Regions from separate parts of the Halomonas sp. A020 genome, predicted to be linked through region 1. Evidence: predicted binding sites of a transcription regulator. Region 1 holds the regulator's gene; each other region holds the start of a gene.
The links. Region 1 encodes PhoB, which activates phosphate uptake and scavenging genes when phosphate is short. Its sites were predicted from a motif close to TGTCATANNNNTGTCANA; they were not measured.
Positions count from the first base shown of each region.

Region 1 (5,642 bases):
CTTCCTATCCTTTTGCGGGGTGCCAACCTTGGTATATCCCCTGACCAGCGTATTGATCGTTATCTGATTCTTTCCATGAATCTTTGAGCATCCTTGCTATAGGACATCCTTGCCCCTTAAATGCTCACTCCTAAGCGTAAGAGTTTTTAACAGCTTTGCAAATAAATGTTACAACTTACATGCCGCTATTTTCTTCCGGAAGCTCTTCGGTGCTGTCGTATGTCGCATCCGAGTCATCGCTCATGGAATTCGGCTCCATATCGCTGGCGTTATCGCCTTCGTCATGGGTTAAATCTTGGTTGCCATGATCAGATGGCATCGCAGTATCGCTGGACTGAGATTCCACCGGCTGCTCGTCTGGAGAAATATTGTCGGCCGGGTCAGCAGGCTCTTGGGCAAAAGCCAATGGGCTTGCTACCAAACCAAACGTTACACCTAAAATACCAGCTTTCTTGAGTAGTTCCTTGGACATCATATTCCGCCTCCTCGATCGCTGTGAAATACCGCTTTAGTAAGGAAGAGCGACTTCATGTCTTACCAGTTCCTGCGGTAATCTTCCTTACCAGAATTTTTGCATCCGACATGCCAAAATTTCAAAAAAATAGAAAAATACATATAAATACAATAGTTTATAAAAAAATAAAGCCATGCCAAAATAGCTTCAGCCGCGATTTCATAGCGAGTTAATTGGCTACATATGGCACATGCGCGGTGTTTGACCATGCTTACATGCCAATATGACACACTTGTACATAGATTATGCAAATCGACGAATGAGGAAGGATTGAGTGTACGAGGTGAGGCCGGTGAAACGAGTGGCCGAGCGGCATTTTTACTCGTTGACCACCCTAGTGGCCGGGAATACGCAACGGAACAGTGCCCCTTCACCGGGCAACGACTCCACTTGGAGCTGCGCATCGTGGCGCAGGAGAACGTGTTTTACAATGGCCAGGCCCAGCCCAGTGCCACCGGTGGCGGTGCTGCGCCCCTTATCGACGCGGTAGAAGCGTTCGGTGAGACGCGGGATATGGACCGGATCGATCCCTTCACCGTCGTCGTCCACTTCGATGCAGGCACTGCCATTGGGCAGAGCCGCCCAGCGGAGCGTGATTTGACTTCCCTCCGGCGTATAACGCACTGCGTTGAATGCCAAGTTGGAGATCGCACTGCGCAGCTCCTGCTCACTGCCGATTAGGCGCGCTTCGCAATCGAGTACGATCTGCACGCTGTGTTGCTGGTGAGACAGCGCCAGCGCATCGCGGCGAATACTCTCCAGCATCGGCCCGACGGCAAGCGGCTGGTGATCTTCTCCCCCTCGATCGATTTCGAGCCTAGAGAGTAGTAGCAGGTCGTTGACCAAGTTCTGCATGCGCTTGGTCTGCTCCTCCATTTGACCGATGCCTTTGCCCAAACGGGGCGGCAGCAGCTCTTTCAAATCGCCATAGGTTTCCAAGTAACCCGACAGCACGGTCAGCGGTGTGCGCAGCTCGTGAGACACGTTGGCTACGAAGTCACGGCGCATCTGTTCGAGGCGATGCAAGCGCGTAATGTCCCGGGCCATGACCAAGCGCTCGTCATCACCATAGAGCGTGATTTGATACTGCAGAATACGCCGCTCATCGATGGGTGAGGTGAGTGTTAGCGGCTCGCCATACTCCCGGGCATTGAAGTAGCTAATGAAGCGTGGGTCGCGCAGCAAGTTGGTAATATGCTGTCCGCGGTCATGGGCGGTTTGCAGGCCCAACATCTCGGTAGCCGCGCTATTCCACCACTCTAAATCACCATGCCGATCCAGCATCACGACGCTATCACGCATCGCTTCCGAGGATTCCTGAATACGCGCAAGGGTCGCCCGCAGGCGGCTTTGAGTAATGCGTTGGCTCTTTTGATAGCGGTAGAGACGATCGAAAAGCTCACCCCAAAGCCCCGTTGCCGCGGGCGGCTCATCGTGAGGGTGAAGCGTCAGCCATTGGAACAGCGCCTTTAATTGGCGCAAGTGATAAATCAAACAGAATAAGAGGCCAGCGGCGAGCCCCACACCGGGATACCCCACCAGCCACCCCAGGCACATGCCCAATAGCGCCAGCCAGGTAATGCGCCACCATTCACGGCTCCACAGGCGCACGACTACACCCGAGCAGAGAAACGATACCCAGTGCCCCGCACTGTTTGAATCAAATTCTGGTGCGCCTCCCCTAGCGCCTTACGCAACCGGCGAATGTGCACGTCCACCGTGCGCTCCTCTACGTACACGTTGCCGCCCCACACCTGATCGAGAAGCTGGCTACGGGTATAGGCACGCTCTTGGTGGGTCATGAAAAACTGCAGTAATCGATACTCGGTAGGGCCCATCTCCAGCGCCTTTCCATACGCGCTAACACGATGGCTCACCGGGTCTAACAGCAGCCCATTGATTTCGATGGGATCTTCCACGCCGCGCGGGGTCGCCCGGCGCAGAACGGCTTTCAGGCGCGCTACCAGCTCACGGGGCGAAAACGGCTTGGTGATGTAATCGTCGGCGCCCGCTTCCAGACCTTGGATCTTATTATCCTCTTCGCCCTTGGCGGTCAGCATGATGATCGGCAGTTCCGCAGTAGCCTCTTCGCGCTTGAGACGGCGTGCCAATTCGATGCCGCTGGTGCCAGGCATCATCCAGTCCAGCAGCAGCAGGTCGGGCTGATGATCTACGACCATCGCGTGGGCATCCTGGGCGTTATCCGCTTCAAGCACGCGATAGTCAGCCATTTCCAGCGCCACAGCGATCATCTCGCGAATGGGCGCCTCATCATCGACGATCAGTACGGTCTTGGCGGTCATTCCAGGGCCTCACGGTGTGCTAAGAAAGCTCATGTATGCGAAAACGGTTCAATGACATGTCTGTGACGATAACACCATGACTTAATGACAATTCTATGACACCCAGCAATATTAGCCAGCCACGGGCCACTCGCTTAGAGCAATGCCGGCAAAGACCAAGAGCCCCGACCAGTGATTATTCAAAAACGCTTGGAAACAGCGATCACGCTCCCGGTGAACGATCAAACGCTGTTGATGGGCAAAGGTTACCGCCATTCCGACCACACCGAGCCAGAAGAAACCGCCCAGGCTCGCCATCAGCCCCACCCAAATCAACAACGCTAGGGTGGCAAGCTGCAGCAAGCCAATGATGAGACGGTCGGCACTGCCAAACAGCACCGCCGTGGATTTGATGCCGATCTTCAGGTCGTCATCGCGATCGACCATGGCGTACTGGGTATCGTAGGCCACTGTCCATAGCACGTTAGCGCTGAACAGTAGCCACGCCACGAGTGGCACCTCGCCGAGCACGGCGCCAAACGCCATCGGAATCGCCCAGGAGAACGCCGCCCCCAGGACCACTTGGGGAAAGTGGGTATAGCGCTTCATGAAAGGATAAATGAACGCTAGCAGCACACCGCCGAAGGAGAGCAGCACGGTAAACCAATTGGTCAACAGGACCAACACGAAGGCCGCCGCCACCAGCGCCACGAACAGCAGCTGCGCCTCGGTTTCACTAATACGGCCGGTGGCCAGCGGCCGCTGCCGGGTGCGCTTTACATGGCCATCGAAGTGGCGGTCGGCGTAGTCGTTCACCACGCAGCCTGCCGCGCGCATTACGTACACCCCGGCAATGAAGATCAGCAGTACATCGCGGCCCGGCACCCCGTCCGAGGCGATCCACAGCGCCCATAGCGTTGGCCACATCAACAGCCAAGTACCTATCGGCCGGTCCAAGCGCATTAGCTGTAGGAAATCGGTCAGGCGGGCCCACCCGGTTGGGCGCAACAGAGAACGGTCCATGCTCATGCTTACCTCGTCGAAAAAGTCGCTGCGTTAGCCTAGCGCGACGGCAGGCTCAGTGCATCTGTCATGGTGGATAAAAAGTACTCCTGCACCAGCAACGACAGCCCGCCGTGCTCAAAGACGGAGCGCCGCCCCCAAAGGCTACTGGCCGACGATCCCAGCGTCAGCCGGTTGAATGGCGGCGCGGCCGACGTTACTTCCAGCGGCCCGCGCACCAAATCAGGCTTCTGGAATAGCCAGCTGCCTAGCGAACGCTCACCTAAGTTGCCCAACCCTTTGCCCTGCAGGTGGTGAAGCGATGCCACCGAACGCGCCACGACCCACGGCGTTTCATCGATACACAGCGCCACCTCACGCAGCCACGCATAGCGGCGGTGTGCAATGCCCAGGGCAAGGGCTTCATCGCGCTGGGGCAGGCCGATGGTCTGGCGCAACACGCGCACCCGAAATGCGCCCGGCTTACCGGCGGCCATCAGGCGGGCGGTCAACGAATCCGTGGAGGCGACCCACTGCCACCAAGGCGCGCTCATGGCTGGCCGAGCAGCGGCCACCGGCAGCCACTGAGGAAAGAGTGAAAACTCGGGGGCGGTCACCTAGGCCTCCAGGGCAGTCAATTGAGAGTGAGCTAGTGTAACATGGTGGTTTATAGGCTTTTGTTCCACCGACGTCAGGGGACGGTATGCCCAACTCACACACGACCTCTTCCACGCCCTCTCCTCACTCAACTGCTCTGGCGATCGTCGGAACCGGCATGGCAGGCGTGGGGCTAGCGCGTACCCTGCGACGCCAGGGAGATACACGCACTATCACGCTGATCAGTGCAGACAGCGGCGATGACTACAGCAAGCCCCTGCTTTCCACCGGCTTTGCCAAACGCCTCGGCCCTGACAAGCTCGCCCAGCGCGATGCCAGTGCACTGGCAGACGAACTCAATGCCGAGGTCATTACCCACACCCAAGTGACGCATCTAGATGTGGATAACCAAACGCTACACCTGAGCAGCGGCGCCACGCTTCGTTACGATGACGTGGTGCTGGCCACCGGTGCCGCCCCTCGCAGGCCATTCAGCGTGCCCAGCGCACTGGCGGAGCGCTGCTTTACCGTCAATGACTTAGACGACTACCGGCACCTGCATGAAGCACTCACTCAGCCGAGCCGCGTGGCGATCATTGGGGCCGGGCTCGTTGGCTGTGAATTCGCCAATGACTTGCACGCAGGCGGACACCAACTCACCGTAATCGCGCCGGAGAGCGCCCCACTGCCGCGGCTGCTGCCCGAACCACTGGGTCATGCGCTGGCCAATGCGTTTCACGCGGCAGGCATTCGCCTCGCACTAGGGCGCAGCTTGGACACGCTTTCCCAAGCGGCCGACAACGCCGTAGCTTTGCACTTGGATAACGGCGAGCGGCACGCGGTAGATCTCGTCCTCTTCGCCACCGGCTTGATACCACGCACGGCGTTAGCAGAGGCCGCTGGCCTAACCGTAAGTGCCAGCGGCATTCACGTCGACCGCCACCTCCGCACTCGCCAGCCTAACGTTTATGCCCTGGGTGATGCAGCCTGTATCGACGGTGTGAACGCCATGTATGTCCAGCCGCTGCAAGCCAGCGTTAAAGCGTTGGCGGCGACGCTCACTGGCACGCCTACCGCGGTTCGCTTTGGCGCATGGCCCGTGGTGGTCAAAACGCCGCTACTGCCCATCGTGGCCTACCCCCCAACGCAGCCACCCAAACGCTGGCGAATCGAAGGCGACGGTGACGATTTCACCGCCTTGGCCGAAGATAAAGACGGTCGTTTGATTGGTTTTGCGTTGACAGGCG
Region 1 is NZ_AP022850.1:1,184,864-1,190,505, forward strand. It holds gene FRH_RS05470 (hypothetical protein) at 176-475, opposite strand; gene phoR (phosphate regulon sensor histidine kinase PhoR) at 833-2,125, opposite strand; gene phoB (phosphate regulon transcriptional regulator PhoB) at 2,128-2,817, opposite strand; gene ubiA (4-hydroxybenzoate octaprenyltransferase) at 2,929-3,819, opposite strand; gene FRH_RS05490 (chorismate lyase) at 3,858-4,415, opposite strand; gene FRH_RS05495 (FAD-dependent oxidoreductase) at 4,502-5,642, shown strand, end outside.

Region 2 (5,642 bases), 910 kb from region 1:
CCAGCGTTACACGGTAGATTTGCACATGCACTCGACCGCTTCCGATGGTGCGCTCTCGCCTACCGAGCTGGTCGCGCTGTGTGCCGAACGCGGTGTCACCCACCTCTCCTTGACCGACCACGACACCATGGCGGGGGTGGCGGAAGCGAGCATCGCCGCCCAGCAGCAGGGGCTCTGCCTAGTGCCTGGGTGCGAGTTGTCCACTCGCTGGCAGGGCATCGGTATCCATGTGGTCGCGCTGCTGCCAGGCGGCTTGCAGGGGCCGATGGTCGAGGGGTTGGAGCGCCAGCGCGACGCGCGCATCCAGCGTGCCGACGTGATCGCCGCAAGATTAGAAAAGATGGGGCTGCCCAATGCGCTGGAAAAAGCCCGGGCCCTGGCGGGCAGCGATCGGCCGCTCGGGCGGCCCGATTTTGCCCGGGCGCTGGTGGCGGAAGGCGTGGTGGCCGACTGGGCCGGCGCGTTCAAACGTTATCTAGGCAGCGGAAAGAAGGGCGATGTCAAAGCCCACTGGCCGGAGATCAGCGAAGTGGTGGGTTGGGTCGTGGCGTCTGGCGGGGTGGCCGTGCTGGCTCATCCGCTACGCTACGGGCTCACTCGGCGGAAGCGCGGTCTGCTAATGGATAGCTTCATGGACGCCGGAGGCCAAGGGGTGGAGCTAGTGAGCGGACAGCAAAACCCGGACACCACCCGCGACCTTGCGCGCCAGCTCGTCGAACGCGAGCTATACGCCTCACTGGGTAGCGACTTCCACTTTCCCGGCAGCCATGCCGCCCCCGGCAGCATGAGCCCGGTACCCCGTACCGCCGCGCCGCCGATTTGGCAGCATCCTCGCTTGGCTCATCTGCGCGATGCCCCCAGTGGCATGCTGGCCCGTGGGTGTTAAGCGGTTGAATCAGCTACGCTGAAGAGAACACTCTCACCTCTGCCGACTAGGAGTCATCGATGAGCCAGTACTTTCAGATACATCCGGAAAACCCGCAAAAGCGGCTGATCGATCAAGCCACCGAGATCATTCGCAAAGGCGGCGTGGTGGCGTACCCCACGGACTCGGGCTATGCGCTGGGTTGCCATCTAGGCGAAAAAAAAGCCATCGAGAAAATCAAATGGCTGCGCTCGCTGGATGACAAGCACAACTTTACCCTGGTGTGTTCGGACCTGTCCGAAATAGGTACTTACGCCAAGGTGGATAACGCCGTATTTAGACTGCTAAAGGCCCATACCCCGGGCCCTTACACCTACATTCTCGATGCCACCACCGAGGTGCCGCGCCTATTGCTGCATCCCAAGCGCCGCTCCATCGGCGTGCGGGTGCCCGACCACCGGATTACCCACGCGCTGCTCGACGCGCTGGGCGAGCCGCTGATGAGCGTGACGCTCATTCCCGTAGGTGAGGCGCTGCCAATGAGCGACCCCGAGGAGATCCGCGACCGCTATGGGGCTCATCTGGATTTGATTATCGACGGCGGTGCTTGCCACCTCGACCCCACCAGCGTGATCGACCTGCGCGAACTGCCGCCAAAAATCGTGCGGGAAGGGCGTGGCGACATCACCCCGTTTCAAGACGGATACTAAACGTGTCGTACGACGGGGGCGCTTGGCGCCCCCGTTTCCTGGCATGAGTGCTACGACTCGCTCGGTGTGTCATCGTCAGTGTCGTCCTCTTTTCTCTGCGCTTTCTTGCGTGGGTCTTCGCTATCTTCATCCAGCCAAGTGCCGCAGCGTAGGCAGTAGCGGGCACGCTTTTCATGACGGTCGTGGCCGCAGCCAGGACAGGCCTCTTCCGAGTAGCGGTCTTCACGAATCGAACGAATGACTTGGGCCGAGAACACGCCGGTGGGCACGGCGATGATCGAGTAGCCAATCAGCATCAGGATGACGGTGATGGCTTTCCCTAGGGGGGTGGCGGGCACGATGTCACCATAGCCCACCGTGGTCATGCTCACGATGGCCCAGTAGATCGACATGGGAATGCTGGTAAAGCCCGCCTCGGGCGATTCTATGGTGTACATCAGCGCGGCAAACAGCGTGACGACCATGAGAATGCTGCTAAAAAAGAGCAGAATCTGGCGCAGACTGCGTTTGAGCGCATCCAGCAGCAGGCGACCTTCGCCGACGAATTCCATCAGCCGTAAAATGCGAAAAATCCGCAGCACGCGCAGAATTCGCACGATCACCAGCCCATGGGCGCCCGGCACCAGCAGCACCAGCCAAGTGGGAATGATGGCCACGACATCGACGATGCCATAAAAGCTCTTGAGGTAGACCGTCGGGCGCTCCAAACAGTAAAGACGGACCAGCAGCTCCAGGCTGAACAGTAGCGTAAAGGCCCACTCTACGTAGAAGAAGAGCTGCCCGTAACGTTCGGCATAGATCTCGATACTGCCCAGCAAGATCACCGTCACGCTCAGCAGGATGGCGACGATGAGCGCAATGTCGAACGCCTTGGCCCCCGGCGTATCGGATTCGAAAATAATGTGAAACAGCCGGGCGCGAAGTCCGTCGGCACCGGGCGTAAGGGGAAAGCTCATTGCATCATCCTGAAGTCGGCTTCATCAATCGGGCAGTGTGGTTAGCGTAGCGCGGTTTCGTGGGCCAAGCGACGGGCCAGATTTAACGCAGCAACGCCGTAGGTCGTCGACGGCATGCCTTGGGCATTCAGCGCGTTGGGCAGTGCTTCTGCCTCGCTGCGCGCTGCACTATCGAGCTGGGGGTGCTGGGCCAACGTATCCAGCGCCTGACGTGCGGCGTTTAGATGCGCAGCGTCGCCGCTATCATGATAGGCATCCAGCGCGACGGTGGCGCGGTGCAGCCACTCGGCAGGGCGCTTGGCGGCGGGCAGCGGCCAGTGCTGGTGGCCTAGGGCATTGCCCCGCGCTGCCTTGCTGGTATCGGAGGGGCGCAGCGCTATTTGGCTCGCCAACTCGACGGCGAGCGTCCAGAGCGCTGCCGGGGCACCGGCTTTCAGCTCCAGCTCCACTTCGCGAATCGGCGCTCGCGCGCTGCCGCAGACGATCTCTCCTTCGTCCAGCACCAGTTCGATGTCGCTGTCTTGCCACACTAACTGCCAGCTTTTCCGGGTGAAATCGGTGCTGAGCGTCGGGCGCAGCGCTGCGATGCAATCGCCAAGCGCCCCTTGAAATGGAGGCAGCTCTGCCAGCGCCGCCTGGTCGAGAGCGGCGGAGGGAACTTGCCACTCCCACTCCTGTCGGCTGGAGAGTCCGCCACCGCCCTGGCCGGCCGTTTTAACGGTTTGCAGCACTTGCTGATCAATGGTGCGAAGGCGCACCGCCACCCGTGCGGCGGCCAAGTCGCCTGTGGGGGTATCGAAGTAGGTGTTGGCGAGCTGCTGCTGGTGCGGTGGCGTCGCGGCCAGTAACGGATGATGGCACAGCGCACCCGACTGACCGCTGGGCAGGGCCAGCTTGAGCTCCACTTCCGTAGGGGCTGGCGTTTTGGTTGACTCTTTCATGACAATCGCCACCTCGATATTGTGACATTTCGGTTAATTTTTGATGACATTATGAACTTTTCATGACGGCGGCGGGCGCACTCTTTATACTGGCGCCCGCCATTTCCAGGCTCCCCGAAAACAGGCTAAAGGCTATATGGTAACCTCCAACCCTTTTTCCGCGATGTTTGGCCGCTCGCCATTCCAGCCGCTGCTGGCCCACATCGTCAAGGCCAATGAATGTGCCGATCAACTGCTCCCGTTCTTCGAGGCCACGTTGACCGGTGATTGGGATACGGCGGCAGAACTGCGCGAGAACGTGACGCGCTTAGAGCACGACGCCGACACCCTGAAGACAGAGCTGCGGCTGAACTTGCCCAACACCATGTTCCTGCCCGTTTCGCGCTCTGACCTGCTCGATCTGATCAGTGTGCAGGACAAGATCGCCAACAAAGTCCGCGACATTACCGGCATCATGCTGGGCCGTAAAATGCGCGTGCCCGACGTGTTGGCCGAGCCGATGCGTGACTACATGCGTACCAGTGTGGCGTGTGTGGCCCAAGCGCGCCAAGCATTGGAAGAGTTGAAAGACCTGCTGGAGTCCGGCTTTGGTCGCAACGTTTCCGACGTCATGCAGAACATGATCCGCGAACTCCACACCCTCGAACATCAGGCCGACAGCCAGCAGGTGGCGATCCGTCGTCAACTGTTCGAGTTGGAGAGCCAACTGCCGCCGGTGGACGTGATCTTTCTCTACAAGATCATCGAGTGGGTCGGTGAAGTCTCTGACCGCGCAGAGCGCGTGGGCAGCCGCCTGCAGATTTTGACCGCACGCTAAGGGATACTCATGCAGATTATTGCTCAGCACGGTGACATCTTTATCATTCTGGCCTGTTTGTTCGGCTTCTTCATGGCCTGGGGCGTGGGGGCCAACGACGTGGCCAACGCCATGGGCACCTCGGTGGGGTCGAAAGCGATCACCATCAAACAGGCGATCATCATTGCGGTGATCTTCGAGTTCCTGGGCGCATGGCTCGCGGGTGGCGAGGTGACCAACACCATCCGTAAAGGGATCATCGACCCAGAACTGCTGCAAGAAGACCCGCAACTCTTGGTGTACGGCATGTTGGCGGCGCTATTGGCCGCCGGTACGTGGCTGCTGGTGGCCTCGGTGAAAGGTTGGCCCGTCTCCACCACGCACTCCATCGTCGGTGCGATCGTAGGCTTTGCGGTCGCCGGTCTGGGGGCGTCTACCGTCGATTGGAGCGCGGTGACCACGATTGCTGCCAGCTGGGTCGTTTCCCCGCTGCTGGCCGGTACCATCGGCTTCGTGCTGTTCAAATCGGTGCACCACCTGATCTTCGAGAACGATAACCCGTTCACGGCCGCCAAGCGCTACGTGCCGGGCTACGTATTCTTGGTAGGGTTCATCGTTGCCATGGTGACCTTGACCAAAGGTCTCTCCCACGTGGGGCTCGATCTCACCTTCAACCAGAGCCTGCTGCTGTCGATCATGATCGGCTTGGTCATCATGGGCATCGGCATGCTGATGCTTCGCCGTATCAAGTTCGAAAAGAGCGCCAACGACCACTTTGGCTACGCCAACGTAGAGCGCGCGTTTGGCGTGCTGATGATCTTTACTGCCTGCGCCATGGCGTTTGCCCACGGCTCTAACGACGTGGCCAACGCAGTGGGGCCGCTGGCAGCGGTCATCAGCGTGGTGCAAACCGGCGGTGAAATCGAAGCGTCCGCGCTGGTGCCCTGGTGGGTACTGGTATTGGGGGGCGGCGGTATCGTCGTGGGTTTGGTGACCTACGGCCATAAAGTGATCGCCACGGTCGGTACCGGCATTACCGAACTGACCCCGAGCCGCGGTTTTGCGGCGACGCTGGCAGCGGCCACCACGGTCGTGCTCGCCTCGGGTACCGGCCTGCCGATTTCGACGACCCACACCTTGGTTGGGGCCATTCTCGGCGTCGGCTTGGCGCGCGGGATGGCGGCGTTGAACCTGCGCGTGATTGGCACCATTGCCATGTCCTGGTTGATCACGCTGCCGGCTGGCGCGGGCTTGGCCATTCTGTTCTTCTTCATGTTCAAAGGCATGTTTGGTTAAACGTTCGGCACGCCAAGACGACACTGTTTGACCTACAGCGGCACCTTCTTTGCAGATGATCTTCTTATCAGATCGTTG
Region 2 is NZ_AP022850.1:2,091,930-2,097,571, forward strand. It holds gene FRH_RS09690 (PHP domain-containing protein) at 1-886, shown strand, start outside; gene FRH_RS09695 (L-threonylcarbamoyladenylate synthase) at 946-1,575, shown strand; gene FRH_RS09700 (ion transporter) at 1,626-2,531, opposite strand; gene FRH_RS09705 (CYTH domain-containing protein) at 2,573-3,472, opposite strand; gene FRH_RS09710 (TIGR00153 family protein) at 3,609-4,289, shown strand; gene FRH_RS09715 (inorganic phosphate transporter) at 4,299-5,564, shown strand.
Region 2: a site for PhoB is predicted at 3,504-3,521, ahead of FRH_RS09705 (CYTH domain-containing protein). Genes of this name have one in related genera too.

Region 3 (5,642 bases), 320 kb from region 1:
TATCCGCCCCCTGCTGCCGAGCCTGCTGGGCGCTGCTGTGCTGGCTGCTTACCAGGGCCACCACGACCAGCGTCGCACCGATCATCGACAGGGCTGCCAGCGCCCCCCGCAGCCGGTGTCCCCAAGAAGTCTTTGACGTGCCCATGTTGGCCTCGAAATGGTTTATTCTTGAACGGTAGCGTTTACTATAATATGTGTACGCTTCCGTTCAATAACTATTTTTTAATAGGCATGGGTTTATTGCATGACAGACGCTCAACCGCCGTTATCCGACCCCAAACGCAGCGTCGGCCGCCCGAAGGACATGGCCAAACGCAATGCGATGATGGACGCCGCGGCGTGCCTATTTTTTCGTAACGGTTTGGAAGCCGTGACCATGGAGGCAGTGGCTCGCGAGGCAGGCGTTTCCAAAGTGACGGTGTATGGGCACTTTGCGTCGAAAGAAGCCCTATTTGGCAGTGTCATTCGTCGCGAAACCGCGACGATTCGGCAGGGATTATCACAGCTTCCCGATACCCACGACGCGGTGCGCCAATCGCTGATCGATGTGGGGGTGAGCATGGTCCGCTTCTTACTAGAACCCCATGTGCTGGCGGTCGAGCGTGTGATGAGCCATCAGGGTGAGCAACACCCCAAGCTGCTGCTGGCGTTTTTCGAGGCAGGTCCCTGGGCCATGCTCCAGTGGCTGCAAGAGAAGCTGGAAGGGTTGGCCAGCGCAGGCCACCTGAGCCTCCCCGACCCAGAGCGCGCCGCCGACCAGTTATGCAGTATGTGGCAAGGCATGCTGACCAAGGAGGTCCGCATGGGCGTGCGCCCACCGCCTACCGAAGAGGAACTACAGCGCCAGATCACTAGCGCTGTGGATGTGTTTTTGGCGGCGTATGGACGACGCTGATGGTGACTAAAAAGCCCTGCAGTTGCAGGGCTTGAAATACTGTTTCAAGTGCCGTTACCACGTTCACGACTTACACCCCCACCGGCCCTCCATCGCGCTTCTGGATGACCACGGTGGCCGCACGCGGGCGCACCTGGCCACTCGCTGACGCAGTGGCGTCTTGCACTAAGGCATTGCCATCTGCTGGCCAATTACCGGGGTGTTGGATGTTGATAAACAGCGCGGTTTTATCCGGCGTGGCAAAGATACCGGTGACTTCGCAGCCGTTCGGACCCACCGCAAAGCGCTTGAGCTGCTGCTGGTTGCTGCTGTTGATGACCGGGCCCGTGCCGCGAATGTCGTCCAGCCCATTGGGTACCACGGCCAAAAGCTGATCGTTGGTATGCTCGGTAACACCTTCGTAGCCGTTGTCGGTTTGAATCCACAGAATACCTTGGCCACCGTCGCGCTCATCGAACCACAGGCCATCGGGGCTGGCAAACTGGTTCATCTCGTTCAAACCTGAGTGATTGTCCGCATCGTCAGCCGCCGCGCCGAACACGAAGACCTCCCAGGTAAAGGCGTTGGGCAACCGGCTCTCCCGCCAACGGATCACGTGCCCGGCTTCGTTATTGGCACGGGGGTTCGCGGCGTTCACGGGCGCCGTTGCGAAACCTACTCCCGGCTCGGCCAGCTCGCTGCCATCGTTGGTGAGGGTCGCATCGCTGCCCTCTTCGCTGCGCTGGGAGTTATTGGTGAGCGTCAGGTACACCTCGCCGGAGGCCGGATCCACCGTCGCCCATTCGGGACGGTCCATTGGCGTTGCGCCCATGAGGTCGGCCGCATCGCAGGTATTGATGATGATGCCCGCCAGGTCGTTCTCGGCTAGGCCAAGTGCGGCAGCTAGCGTGCGACCATCCTGAGTTTTGGCACTCGGTGTGAGCGGCAGCCACTCGCCGCTACCATCGGCATGGAAGCGCGCCACGTACAGCGTGCCGTTATCCATATATTTGCTGCCAATGGCGAGACGGTCGTACTCCGCGCCGGGACGGTTGGCATCGGCGGGATCCCAGGCGGCATCAGAGACGTATTTGTAGACGTATTCGTTGCGGGCATCGTGGCCTGAATAGTAAACGATCGGCTTGCCCGCTTCTAACTTGCCCAACCAGCATCCTTCATGACGAAAACGCCCCAGCGCCGTGCGTTTCACCGCGCGAGCACCGCTATAGGGGTCGACTTCGACCTGGTAGCCGAAGGTACGCGCTTCGTTGCGGTAGTCATCTTCGGCACGCTCACCGCGCGGGGTGATGTCAAAGCGCGCGAACTCGCCGTTCTGCTCTGTCGCGTCGGCTGCCGAGGTATCCCAACCGTAGCGGCTTTTATCGGTAGGAATACCGATGCGTGCATCGTCTTGGAAGCGCTCGCCACGGTTGACGAAGATATCGGGCCAGTTCTCTTCACAGGCGATATAGGTGCCCCAGGGGGTCACGCCGTTACCACAGTTGTTGTTAGTACCTCGGGTTTGCGTGCCGTCAGGGGAGAATTGGGTTTTCACATAGTTGCTACCGGCCACGGGGCCGGCAAGGTCCATCACCGTGGCGCTGGTGAAGCGGCGGTTATAGGGAGAGTCGGTCACGTGCGACCACTGCCCGCTGGCGTTTTTTTCAACCTCCACGAGGGTGACGCCATGGGCGTTGATTTCGGTGCGCGACTCTTCCGCCGGGCGCTTGCCTCCCGCATTGGTAGGGCCACCCTGGGGCGCCCATAGCGCATCCTGCTCGATATACTCATTGTTGAGCGCTAGCACGAAACGCCGCGACGCGCTGTCGACATCCAAGGCGAATCCGGCCATACCATCGTGGTTCATGCCAACGCTATCGGCCTGGCGCTCGGCGGTCATGTGAAGATCGGGCTGCCACTCTGCGGATGGAGTGAGCGGCGTGCCCCAGGGCACCAACACCTGGGCCACGTAGCCTTCCGGTACCACCACCGCATCGGTGCGAGAACCACGCACCGCTTCAAATGCGAGAGTCAGCGGCGTCTTGGCCTGCTCGCCTGCTAGCGCTTGGGCTGCGCCGCCAAACCCCAACATCGACGACGCCGCCAGCCCCAGGCCGCCCCGCATCACATCGCGCCGAGAGACGTGCTTTGCCAGTACCTCGGCAAATGGCTGGTTATGGCTGTGGTTAAACAGGCGGTGATCTTCGATTGCCTTGCTCATGGTACTCCCCTCGTCATCATTAGCCCGTACGAACTACGTGTTGTTTTCGAGGGAGAGTATTAGGTAAAGATGAAAGATGTATGACGCAATCACGACGGTTTATTGACGTCGGGCATGCCGTGGGCCATTAGGACTAAATCGGTACCTTGTGGGTCGACACCACCTCCCGCAGCCCCATGAACGAACGAATCTGACGCACGCCTGGCAGGTAGAGCAACTGCTCGGCGTGTAGCCGGTTGAAGCTTTGGCTGTCTCTGGTGCGCACCAGCATGAAGTAGTCGAACTCCCCCGTGACCACGTGGCACTCCATGCAGCCCGACACTTTTTGAGCCGCCGCCTCGAACGCCGCAAAAGATTCTGGCGTCGAGCGGTCCAGCACCACGCCAATCAACACCACCATGCCTGCCTGCAGGGGCTCCGGGTTCAGGTGGGCCACGATCCGGCTGATCACCCCGTCCCGCTTCAGCTTTTCGACACGCCGCAAACAGGCCGCAGGGCTGAGGTTCACCTGCTCGGCCAGCGCCACATTGGAAAGCGTCGCATCCTCCTGAAGCAGCTTGAGAATACGCTTGTCGATACGATCCAGCTCACCGCCCATGGCATGGGGCTCCAAGGCCCCTCCCGCTCGTTTGGCACACATTATTATTTACTCAAAGAATAAATTTACGAATTAATCAAACCTATAAACGCAATCAGACAATCCATTGTTGTTTATAAAGCCCTTATTTCGCAACCCGCCTGAACACACTAACGCCTAATATAAACCTCAGGGAGCACGCCAACGTTCCAACCACCGTTACCCAGCGATCCTTGTCTATCGCGTTGATTGCCAATGCAGGAGCTTGCCATGAACCTTGAACGCTACCCCCGTTATCCACTGACGTTCGGCCCCTCCCCGATCACACCTCTCAAACGGCTGAGCGCCCATCTGGGCGGCGAGGTCGAGCTGTATGCCAAGCGCGAGGACTGCAACAGCGGCCTGGCTTTCGGCGGCAACAAGACCCGCAAACTGGAGTACCTCATCCCCGAAGCGCTGGAGCAGGGCTGCGATACGCTGGTGTCGATTGGCGGAATCCAGTCCAACCAGACGCGTCAGGTGGCTGCCGTCGCGGCGCACCTGGGTATGAAGTGCGTCCTCGTTCAGGAGAACTGGGTGAACTACTCCGATGCGGTGTATGACCGGGTCGGCAATATCGAGATGTCGCGCATCATGGGGGCCGACGTTCGCCTGGACGCCGCCGGTTTCGATATCGGCATTCGCCCTAGCTGGGAGCAGGCCATGGAGGATGTGCGCCAGCAGGGCGGCAAACCATTCCCCATTCCCGCGGGCTGTTCCGAACACCCCTACGGCGGCTTGGGCTTCGTCGGCTTTGCCGAAGAGGTGCGCCAGCAGGAGAAAGAGCTGGGCTTCACCTTCGACTACATCGTGGTGTGCTCGGTGACCGGCAGCACCCAGGCCGGGATGGTGGTCGGCTTTGCCGCCGATGGCCGCGCCCAGCGGGTGATTGGCATCGACGCCTCGGCCAAGCCCGAGCAAACCCGTGCGCAGATCCTGCGGATTGCTCGCCACACCGCCGAGCTAGTCGAACTGGAAGGCGGCATTGCCGATGACGACGTGATCCTGGACACCCGCTATGGCGGCCCTGAATACGGCCTGCCCAATGACGGCACGCTAGAGGCCATTCGCCTTTGCGCCCGCCTGGAAGGGGTGCTCACCGACCCGGTGTACGAAGGCAAATCCATGCACGGCATGATCGATAGGGTGCGCAACGGAGAATTCCCGGCGGGCTCCAAGGTGCTGTATGCCCACCTGGGCGGCGTGCCCGCTCTCAATGCCTACAGCTTCCTGTTCCGCAACGGCTAATCAGGCCAAGCGTCGCTGATCCGTGCCACGGCCCGAGCAGCCGACTGCTCGGGCCATTGGGCTTGACGCTACTGCCCCCTCTGTATGCAGAGAACAAGACTTACCCTTCTCGGAAGGCTTCGGCCACCCGTTCGGCTAACACCTCACTGGCACTACCAACACCTGGACGCTTCACCAGCGCTACCTGGTAATCGCCTAGTGGAGGCAGCGATTCGTTGTGGAGACGCTTGAGCGGCGAGCGAACCAGGCTTTTGGGGAAAGCCGTCACGGCCAAGTCAGCCAGCATGGCGGCCTCCTGCCCGGCACAATGGTCGCAGGAGTAAGCAATTCGATACGTGATACCCGCTTGATCGAGGGCATCGAGAGTAATTCTGCGCCACTCACATCCCTGTTGCGCCAGCGTCACCGGCAGTGGCGAGCGCTGTACGGCAACGCCATCCTCGCGGCCCGCCCACACCAGCGGTTCACTATGGACGATCTCTCCTCGTCCAGCCTGTCCAGGCCCTCCAGCCATCACGAGGGCGAGATCAAGTTCGCCCTCGTCCAGCCTGACGAGCAGGTCTTTGCTGCGCCCCACCTCGACATCGACCTGCACCGCTGGGTGCGAGCGGGCAAACTGAGCCAACACAGTCGGCAGGATACGACCTACCACATCGTCGGTGAGCCCCAACCCCACGCGCCCC
Region 3 is NZ_AP022850.1:867,953-873,594, forward strand. It holds gene FRH_RS03985 (efflux RND transporter periplasmic adaptor subunit) at 1-145, opposite strand, end outside; gene FRH_RS03990 (TetR/AcrR family transcriptional regulator) at 245-895, shown strand; gene FRH_RS03995 (PhoX family phosphatase) at 966-3,095, opposite strand; gene FRH_RS04000 (Lrp/AsnC family transcriptional regulator) at 3,229-3,708, opposite strand; gene FRH_RS04005 (1-aminocyclopropane-1-carboxylate deaminase) at 3,943-4,959, shown strand; gene FRH_RS04010 (LysR family transcriptional regulator) at 5,060-5,642, opposite strand, start outside.
Region 3: a site for PhoB is predicted at 3,164-3,181, ahead of FRH_RS03995 (PhoX family phosphatase). Genes of this name have one in related genera too.